DNA from 3 places in the Marinicrinis sediminis genome. Region 2 is predicted to be linked to each of the others. Evidence: riboswitches for the same ligand, from Rfam matches in the RefSeq annotation. Region 2 holds a riboswitch; each other region holds the start of a gene.
What was found. A riboswitch is a leader RNA that binds a small molecule or an ion and turns the genes downstream of it on or off. The one in region 2 is predicted to bind cyclic di-GMP.

Region 1 (3,276 bases), on a different contig from region 2:
TAGACACAGTGTGGGAAGGAGAGGTGAAGAGTCTATGGGATCGAGGGTGTCGATTCTCGGTGCATCCCGAGCGACAGCGGACCAGATGAATGCCTACGTGAAGAAAAGGAACAGCCTTGCGCCTACATTGGCGGAGGACTATCTTCGCATAGGAGCGTGGTATGGGGTGAGGGGAGATGTCGCCTTTGCGCAATCCATCAAGGAAACCGGAAGCTGGCGATTCGGGGGATCGGTTCTGCCGCAGCAGCACAATTATGCCGGTCTCGGGGCCGTAAGCAGCAGTGCACGAGGTGCATCTTTTGCATCCCCGCAGGAAGGGATTGAGGCACAGATTCAGCATTTGTACGGGTATGCGACTACTGCTCCGCTTCCAGAGGGCAGAAAGTTGGTTGATCCCCGGTTTATACTGCTGGAGAAATCCAATCTTCGCGGTACGGCGCTGTACTGGAATGAACTTGGTGGCAAATGGGCGGTTCCCGGCGTGGGATACGGGGAAGATATTATCCGTATTTGGCAAGATATGCTGGATGGTGATCTGCCGGGTGATCCGTTGACGTGGAAGGAATCGGCGATGAACTGGCTGGATGAGCAAGGCCTCATTACACAGGCCCATGATCCCGATACTGCGGTGACGTGGGCGGAATTTGGTGTGGTGCTGAGACGGCTCAAGGAACAGCTTCGCGAGCCGAAGTCGCGGTCATGATGGGAGGTCATAGCAGTCAATGAGGCTTTGGCATCTCTAATAATGAACTGGGATCGTGACAATGCTTTTACGAAGATGGACGGGGATTGCGAAAATGTTCTAACGAAGATTAAAGGGACTGTGAGAATGCTCTAAAGAAGATTATGGGGGACTGTGAGAATGCCATACGAAGTCTGATGAGGACTGTGAGAATTCTCTCAAAAAGAGGCAGACAGGTAGAAAAAAATGGTTGCCAGATGTCGAATTGTCTCCTATAATGAAGAAGTGATACTATTTTACTAGAAAAGGCACAGGATACACATCGTTGTGCCTATGGTATCCGAATAAGGGCAAACCTATTGAAAAATAGGGACGCAAAGCCACGGGTCTAAGGTTGCATCAACTACTGACGGCCGGGTTACCACATAAGCTGAGAAGCACAGCATGCAGCTTGTCTCGCATCCCCGTATACAGACAGGCTCAGTTACATGGTAACAAGGCTAATTTCGAAACAAGTATGGTTTCGAGGTTAGCTTTTTCTTTACCTCTTGGGGCCGCTCACCAGCCGGATACAGCCTTTACATAAACCAAACTTGAATCACTGCTGCTTACCCGACTCTCCCAGACGTGCTGCATGACGCTCATTGATGTCTTCGCTGCCTGACAACTCTATCGATGAAGAGGTGCTGCTAATGGATACGTTTGCATTTTTGAAAAACAAGGAGCATGCCATGAGTACAGAGTATGAACATGGAACAGCCGGAATTTTGCTTGATTCCAGAACGGTAGTGGAAACCAGGGACTATTTGACTACCGGCATCCTGACCTATGCAGAAGGAGATATTATTGAGATTGAGCTCAGTGATTACCGCAAGTTCAAGCTAGGCGATGTCGTTAAATTGTCCATCTATTCACTTGGCGGCATACATACGGTGCATAGCAGTGTGGTTGCCATCGACAATGGTGTCGTCATCGTGCTCAATCCACCTGAAAATCAGAAGAAATTTCTGAACAAACGGGAGCATCCCCGTGTGGACATCGAGGAGAAGGGGCACATCACGAAAGTGTTCCACCCTCAAAAAGACCTCAACATTGCAAGTCCGATCCAGATCCATATTCAGAACATCAGCATTGGCGGTGTCGGATTCCTGGCGACCGGACAACCGTCCCTTACATTGTATGAAACCAGAGTGGAACTTCAACTGCATATCGGACATGCAACAGCCTGCGATGTGGAAGTAGTGAGACATGAAGAAACCGAAGGGGGCATTTATTACGGAGCGAAAATGGTTCATTTTCCGCAAGCACGCATCAATGCACTGCGCGCGTATATATTGACCAAGCAAATTCAATATCGGGCCGTTTCAAGAAAACAGGAGTTCCGCTCCCGGCTTGCGAATTGAGGACAGGCAGACGGATTCATCCATTGCGGACAGGGCATACCTAGGATATCTGCGATTTAGGCACAGATTGTGCGATCGCGCATGTTCTAGGTTTTTTCGTTGTACAACGCGTATGACTGCTATATAATAAGTAAGGTTATACTCACAAGCCCAGCAAGCGTACAATGCACTGGCATGAATGAACCACCTGAAACAACAGGAAGCAGTAAAATGACGTAAAACACTGGCATCACTGGAACGGATCTTAAGAGATCCTCATAGATAGAAGAGGGAATGAAGAAGGAGTGGACATATAAATGGCTTTGAAAGCAGGAATCGTAGGCTTACCCAATGTAGGAAAATCCACCTTGTTTAATGCGATCACACAGGCAGGTGCAGAATCGGCCAACTATCCGTTTTGTACGATTGATCCGAATGTAGGGGTCGTAGAAGTACCGGATGATCGTCTGGAGAAGCTGGCAGAGATCGTAAATCCGAACCGGATCGTTCCGACTGCATTTGAATTCGTAGACATTGCCGGACTGGTGAAAGGCGCGAGCAAGGGAGAGGGATTGGGCAACAAATTCCTGGCGCATATTCGGGAAGTGGATGCCATTGTACATGTGGTCAGATGCTTTGAAGACGAGAACATTACCCATGTATCCGGCGGGGTAGACCCGATTTCAGATATCGAGACGATTAATCTGGAGCTGATTCTCGCAGATGTGGAATCGGTGGAAAAACGGATAGATCGATCCCGCAAGAACATGAAGGGCGGCAACAAGCAATATGCTCAGGAAGTGGAATGCCTGGAGAAGATCAAGGAAGTGCTGTACAATGACAAGCCTGCCCGGAGCATGGAGCTAACCGAAGAGGAGCATCTGATTATTCGCGATCTCCATTTGCTGACGATGAAGCCGGTACTGTATGCCGCCAATGTGAGCGAGGATGAAGTAGGCTCTGCGGAGGACAATCCGCATGTTCAGAAAGTGCGCGAATTTGCGGCAGGCGAGCAAGCCGAAGTGGTCGCGGTCAGTGCCAAGGTAGAATCGGAAATTGCCGAACTCGAAGGGGAAGATCGGGAAATGTTCCTGGAAGAGCTGGGTCTTGAAGAGTCCGGTCTGGACCGCTTGATTCGTGCTGCCTATACACTGCTCGGCTTGCAGACCTATTTCACGGCAGGCGTGCAGGAAGTACGGGCATGGACGATTC
Region 2 (3,276 bases):
GCTCATAGTTTTCCCAATTTTTATCGGGGATGATAACGGCATCCCCTTGATCTACAAACAGGTCAGCCACGATGCTCAACCCATGTGTCAGCGCGTTGGTTGCGATTGGATTACTGAAGCTCTTCCCGGCAAGCGAGGGGGTTTCCTTCAGCATTTTTTCTTTCCACAAGCTTCTCAGTTCAGGCTTTCCTGCCGGTGGTGCATAAGGATACAAGTCCTTCGGTTCAAACGCAGACAGTGATTCCTGGATCACTTCCAGATGCATGGGTTTCTTGTTTTCCAGTGCAATACCGATCGTGGCGTTGAAGGTTTTTGCCTTTTGAGCCGCTTCGGCAGATTGACTGATGATGCCTTCTTTCGGGAAATAAATTTGCTTCCCGAGAGTAGACAGCATGGCATAAACGTTCGGGTCTTCCTTTTGAACGGATTCATTCAGTTGTTGAGCAAGCGGATTCATTCGATTCATCCTTCCAGAAAGATTCTGTCATTCATCCTTGCAGGGTATTCGGTGTCTTCACTATGATGAAAACAGCCAAATCACAAATCCCTTATTTGGCATGCAGGGTGCCCAAATGGGTTCCCAGCTTCACCTTGTCGCCAACCTGGATATTGTCATCGGGCTGTAGCGTGCCGTTTTCTGTCAACAAGACGACGGTGGAGCCGAATTCGAAATAAGCCAGCTCACCGCCTCGTTCAACCTGAGGCTGCAAATGATCGGTATATTGAATACTTGCCACATTCAGAGCGCCCACCTTGACGACGGCTACCTCTCCGCAGGCATGCTGCATGTAGGTAACGACCCTCTCGTTTCGACTGAGAACCTTGTTCATGTGGGTCAGACTGAAATCATGTACCGGATAGACTTTACCTTTAATTCGGTCTTTTTCAAGGATGGTCCCTTCGACAGGCGCATGAATGCGGTGGTAGTCGGTTGGACTTAAATATAAGACGTAAAAATAGCCGTGAATGTAATTGATCATGCGCGGGGAATGGTTAAGAAGCTCCTCCAGGTCATAATCCTGTCCCTTAATGTTGAACAGTTGACCCTCCTGGATGACTCCTTTGCCAGTGACGATCGCATCCACCGGACTGATCAGCGATGCTGGATCGGGGTGGATCGGACGGCTGCCTGGCTTGAGGCGTCTGGTGAAGAAGTCGTTTAAACTGGCATATTGATCCATGGATTTTTCCGCTTCCTCGATGTTGATGCCGTAGCTTTTAGCAAATCGCGGAATCAGGCGTTTGCTAAAGCTGGATTTGGCGAATTTGCCGGTCAATTGCGAGATCCATTTGCGAGAGGATAGCTCGGTCAATAGCTTAAACACGGGTTTCATGCCTCATATTCACTCCTGGCTTGAAAGAAAGTTCTATTCGCTTATCTTGCCACAGATGCCTGAAAAACACAATAACGCCTGGTAAGGCAAGCCTGCTCATATCGGGCTATCCGGTTTCCTTCTGGAGCGAAGGACATGCAGGAGCAGTGCGTACCTGTTCGATGACCCATTCAAATTCCGAGCAGGTGAAGCAGGTCTTCACATTGACATAGATCGGAAATTGGGAGCCTGAGTATTTGGTGCACTGGATGGGCGTCTGCTTGTGTTCCTTATGGATGCCCACACAATAACTGCATGCATGGATACAGGATAGAACTTCCTCATTTGACAACGATACTTGCTTCTTGCTCATTGCTGCATACTCCTTTTTCACGATTTTTAAGGTGTAGCTCAAGGTTTGGATGCAAAGCGCACACAACAATGATGAAGGTATAAGATGATGTCAAGTTCGGCGAGGCAACCCGGCGATCATTACGAAGGAATGTGCTCGTATTAGACCCGTGGCTTTGCGTCTCCATCTTTCGAAGGATTTGCCTTTCCCAAGTATAGAACAAATTGGGTGTTGCACTATGGCAACATGTTATCACAAGACCGTGTCGATGTCATCCACTTTGATCGCGATGACAAGTAAAATTGACGTGTGTTGAAATGCAGTTTTTTGTACAATTCTTGCTTGTGCATGCCTAGTATTTCTGCTCCGGTATCTATGGCTGCATGAAGCATCCAGGGAGCCGTCATATGTCCCGCGAAAGCTTGTTCAAAAGGCCATGGACCATCCGTCTCCAGCATGAGGTGATCCGGCGAATAGGCCCGAACACTGCTTGCTGCGCTGTCTTCATAGCAAACCTCCGGATTGAAGGAGATCATATAGCCATTTTGCAGCATGCGTTCCGTCGTTTTCTTACTGCCCTTGTACCAGTGAAAATGTGCACGCTGAATGGAGTGCTTCTCCAGCAGGTCACAGACTTGGTCAGCATCTTCGTATACGGCATGCAGCGCCAGTGGCAGCTGGCATTCAGCGGCCAGACGGATACACGCTTCCAGCCATTCCAGATAGGGCTCTTCGCTAAAGGCTTCTCCCCGGCCCTGCTTCTCCATGCGAAGAAAGTAGGGAAGGCCTACCTCTCCGATGGCGGCTGCGACATGCTGATGCTCACGCATCCATTGCAGCAGGTCCGACTGCGCCTCGTCGCCAGGAAGCGACTGCTCGGGATGCAGCCCAAAGCACGGAAAAACGAGATCAGGGTGAGCCTGTGCAATCGCAAGATTGCGTTTGCAGCTTTCCATATCCTTGGAGACCGTGATCCAGGCATCCACCTGTTCTGCTTTGCCTTCTTTCAGGATGCGGTCGAGTTCATCATCTGTGTACATATCCAGATGGACGTGGCTGTCAATGACTTTGGCTTTCATGCGGTCGGTTCTCCTTTCAGGCGTTGATAGAGACGATGTTTGTGGGCAGCAAAATCAGGGTCCAGAACCAGTTCGTCGGTTCTCGGTCTGGAGAAAGGCACCTTCAGCTCTTCGATGATTCGGCCAGGTCTTGCTGACATGACATAGATACGATCAGAGAGAAACAGGGCTTCATCTATACTGTGAGTAATGAAGAGTATCGTTCTGCGATGGACTTCCCAGATACGGATCAGCCATTGCTGCATCTCCTGACGGGTCATCGCGTCAAGCGCGGAGAACGGTTCGTCCAGCAGCATCAATTCCTGCGGGCTCATCAAGGCTCTGACAAAGGCAACCCGCTGTTGCATTCCACCGGAGAGTTGATGGGGATAGTGCTGCTCATATTCGGCGAGTCCGGCCTGTTTCAGCCATTCACTGGCTCGCGAACGCGCCTCACTGCCGGCTGTACCAGAAATTTCTGCCGCAAGCAGTACATTGTCCAGCACCGATCGCCAGGGCAGCAAAGCGGGCTGCTGAGGCATATAGCTGATAT
Region 3 (3,276 bases), on a different contig from region 2:
ATTCACAACCTCCACGCCTGGAATTTGTGCTAACCCCTCCCGGACGGCGCAGCTCACTTCAACAAACTGTCCCAGAAGACGTTGATACCCCTCAATGCCAAAAGCCGTCAACGCCGCCATCATCGATACCGCACTGGCCATACGCGAGCATTCCAGTGTATATCCCGTATGATATTGACCGTAGCCACGGTGACCCACATAAGGCGTTTCCTCCGGCGCCAGATCCATCGGTTCAAGATCAGCGGCATCCTTCACGAGAAACAGGCTGGTCACATAGGGGGTCTGTCCGAGTTTCTGGAAATCAAAACAGAGAGAGTCGGCCAACGCCAGCTTATTCAGCTTGCCTGAGATTTGCTCTAGTGCTTGCAGCGCCTGCGGCGTGAAGCCAAGCGGATTATGTTCAAAGTCATAGGTATTGAAGAAAGCGAAGAAGCCACCCAGAGCGGAATCCGCATGAATGTGCGGACGTCTGAGACCATGTGCATTTGCTATTTTTTCTGAAGTCTCATAAACCTCAGCGAGATCGTCTATGCCCATCGCGTCGGTCGTGCCAGTTGTTGCCACGATGTAAATCGGCACCCCACCGAGTTCGATCACACGTTTCATTTTTTCTTTCAAATCCTCCATGTTCATGGAAGAATCCGTATTGCAGGCAACCTTGACTAGCTTGTCACGTCCCATTCCAACCGCTTCTACTGACTTCAGCAGACTATAATGGGCAGCCTCACTCGTAAACGCATACAAATGATTGGGAATCCCTCTCTCCATCGCATAAGGGGCAAACTTGGCAATGGCAGCTCGAAGCCCCGTGAACACGGCACCCTGTCCTCCCCATGTCGTATATCCACCGCTCTTCGTGTGATCATAGCCAATGAGCTTGGACATCATGCTGATGACACTGACCTCTGCTTCTGCGCCTGCCGGACCGTAGACGTCCCACAGATTGTTCCCGTTCAGGAGCATCGCAGCCATCATGCCGACAATGCCGGGTGTACTGGCCATCGGTAAAATATTGGTTATAAAACGTTTGGTATGAAAAGGATGATCCTTCATCAGATCAATCAGTTTCTCGTTAACCTGTTCCATGGAGCCTGAACGATATGGAATATGGCTGTTCTCAATCAGATTCTGATAGAATTGCTCGCCCCGCTGCTTGTCTCCCTTCAAGTGCACGCGATCCGGATCTTTTAATGCATCCATGCCTGACAGTAATTGTTCGATCCATGAAACGATTTGTTGCCGGTCCTCCACGTTTCCATCGGTACTCGGAAAATAACGCTGCATGCTAGTTTGTTCCATTGTTTCCATCATCTCGACTCCTTTCTGATTGTCAAATCTCTCTAAATTAAATAAACTATAGCTAGAGAGACAGCTATAGTTCACCTGCAAACGAATGCAACTGGCTGACATGCCTGTTCAGGCTAAGTCCCTATAGCTTTGCGTCCCTGCTTTTCAACAGGTTTGCCTAATACCATATTCGATTGTATGTTGTCAAATAAAATTATGTAGTATTTCACAATCGTGAAAAGCATCTTGACAGCGCCGAGTAAGTATATTCTACTATGTTTCATTTCATTTTTCTAGTACATTTTTCTCGATTTTGTTTATTTCGTATGCCAAATTTGAAATTTTTGCGAAAGGGGTTTCATTTGTGATCCATTCGATTGCACTAACAACGCAAAAGCGCGATCAGATGCTGGATATTACGCGTGATGTCCAACATCTCCTCGACAAAGAAAAAATTTCAGACGGTGTCTGTATCGTCTATTCGCCCCACACAACAGCAGGGATATGCATCAATGAGAATGCAGATCCCGATGTAGTCCGCGATGTATTGATGCGTCTCGATGAGGTTTTCCCTTGGGAACATCCGAAATATCGACACGCTGAAGGCAATACAGCTTCCCATCTCAAGGCGATCACTACGGGCACCTCGCAAACTATCCTTGTCCAAAACGGGAAATTGGTCCTGGGTACCTGGCAGGGAATTTACTTTTGTGAATTTGACGGGCCACGAAACCGAACTTGTCTGATTCGGATCGCTGCGGACGCCTGAGCCAGCCTTTCCCTATTTCGATCAAAAAAAAGCCACCGCATCTGCTTCTCTTCCCTGATCCGGGAGTGAAGACAGACGGTGGCTCTTTATGTATATCGGATTCACGCATGAGGTGACCGTCTTGAAATCTGTACCTCAGCGCTGAACCGTTTCGATATCCGCCAAATTTTTTAATAGATTATTGCATAAGAACGTAATATGATCGTTTGCCAGCTTTTGAACTTCGTCATAGGTTTGATCGAAGCGATTGCAGTAGGTGACGAATCCGTGCAGAGACATAAACAGGCTCCACGGCAGCGAAAACAGGCTGATTTCAATCGAAGCGGTTTCTTCCAGCGCCGCATTAACGGCACGTGAGAACAAATCAAAGCACTTGGCCTGTTCGGTTCTGGAATAGCGACGCAGGTCATTGTCCTGAATGAGAAACATGATCTCGTACTGGAATTTGTTTTGCAGACCAAACTGGATAAATTCCTCCATCATGATCTTCAGCCGTTCCATGGCACTGTGCTTGCCATCATTCAATATTTTCATCTGCCGATTAAACAAATGGGTAAAATCATCGACGACCAGGTTATAGAACAGTTCTGCCTTGTCCTGAAAATGATAGTAAAGCGATCCATGGCTATACCCTAATTTTTTGGCAATTGCGCGCATCGAGACCGATTGATATCCTTTCGTTGCAAAAAGCTCTCTCGCTACCTCTACAATGATTTCACGATTCAATTCTTGCTCTACAGCTTTTCTCGCCACTTTCCCACCTCACCCTTTATTTATTCACAAAGCTTCAAGGGCCACATTGCGATCATGATCCAGGTATATGGATGCGGATGATGCAATCATACCCTGTCCTTGCGTCAAATCTGTCATCCAGGCCACAAAGGCCTCCGCCTGTTCCGCCAAAGGATAACAAGTCAGCGTCACCTTGTCTGTGAACTTTGTCTCTCCCATGTGCATCTGACGGTTGCGCAGTTCATTCTCCACCTTGCCATGCCAGGTGTAGTCAATGCAGATCTCAACAGGTGTATGCAGCACCCGGTAAATGTGCCCCGCAGACTCCAGGGCGGCGACAGCTCCGTCCGTATAGGCTCTGATAAGCCCCCCAGCTCCCAGCATGATGCCTCCGAAATAGCGGGTCACAACGATCGCGACATTTTTCATTTGCTGATTCTTGATGACTTCCAGAATGGGCTTTCCTGCGGTACCACTGGGCTCCCCAT

Region 1: it holds a riboswitch for cyclic di-GMP, as region 2 does, so the genes downstream of both, ACFSUC_RS10770 (PilZ domain-containing protein) here and ACFSUC_RS03230 (hypothetical protein) in region 2, are expected to answer to the same signal.
Region 3: it holds a riboswitch for cyclic di-GMP, as region 2 does, so the genes downstream of both, ACFSUC_RS06105 (pyridoxal phosphate-dependent decarboxylase family protein) here and ACFSUC_RS03230 (hypothetical protein) in region 2, are expected to answer to the same signal.

Annotation. Positions count from the first base shown of each region.
Region 1 is NZ_JBHUMM010000023.1:201,506-204,781, reverse strand. It holds gene ACFSUC_RS10775 (glucosaminidase domain-containing protein) at 35-703, shown strand; cyclic di-GMP riboswitch class I at 1,022-1,108, shown strand; gene ACFSUC_RS10770 (PilZ domain-containing protein) at 1,375-2,085, shown strand; gene ychF (redox-regulated ATPase YchF) at 2,382-3,276, shown strand, end outside.
Region 2 is NZ_JBHUMM010000005.1:38,921-42,196, reverse strand. It holds gene ACFSUC_RS03240 (aminotransferase class I/II-fold pyridoxal phosphate-dependent enzyme) at 1-457, opposite strand, end outside; gene asd (archaetidylserine decarboxylase) at 549-1,334, opposite strand; gene ACFSUC_RS03230 (hypothetical protein) at 1,441-1,686, opposite strand; cyclic di-GMP riboswitch class I at 1,787-1,879, opposite strand; gene ACFSUC_RS03225 (TatD family hydrolase) at 1,902-2,744, opposite strand; gene ACFSUC_RS03220 (ABC transporter ATP-binding protein) at 2,741-3,276, opposite strand, start outside.
Region 3 is NZ_JBHUMM010000010.1:15,712-18,987, reverse strand. It holds gene ACFSUC_RS06105 (pyridoxal phosphate-dependent decarboxylase family protein) at 1-1,308, opposite strand, end outside; cyclic di-GMP riboswitch class I at 1,392-1,476, opposite strand; gene ACFSUC_RS06100 (secondary thiamine-phosphate synthase enzyme YjbQ) at 1,652-2,056, shown strand; gene ACFSUC_RS06095 (TetR/AcrR family transcriptional regulator) at 2,192-2,809, opposite strand; gene ACFSUC_RS06090 (YigZ family protein) at 2,834-3,276, opposite strand, start outside.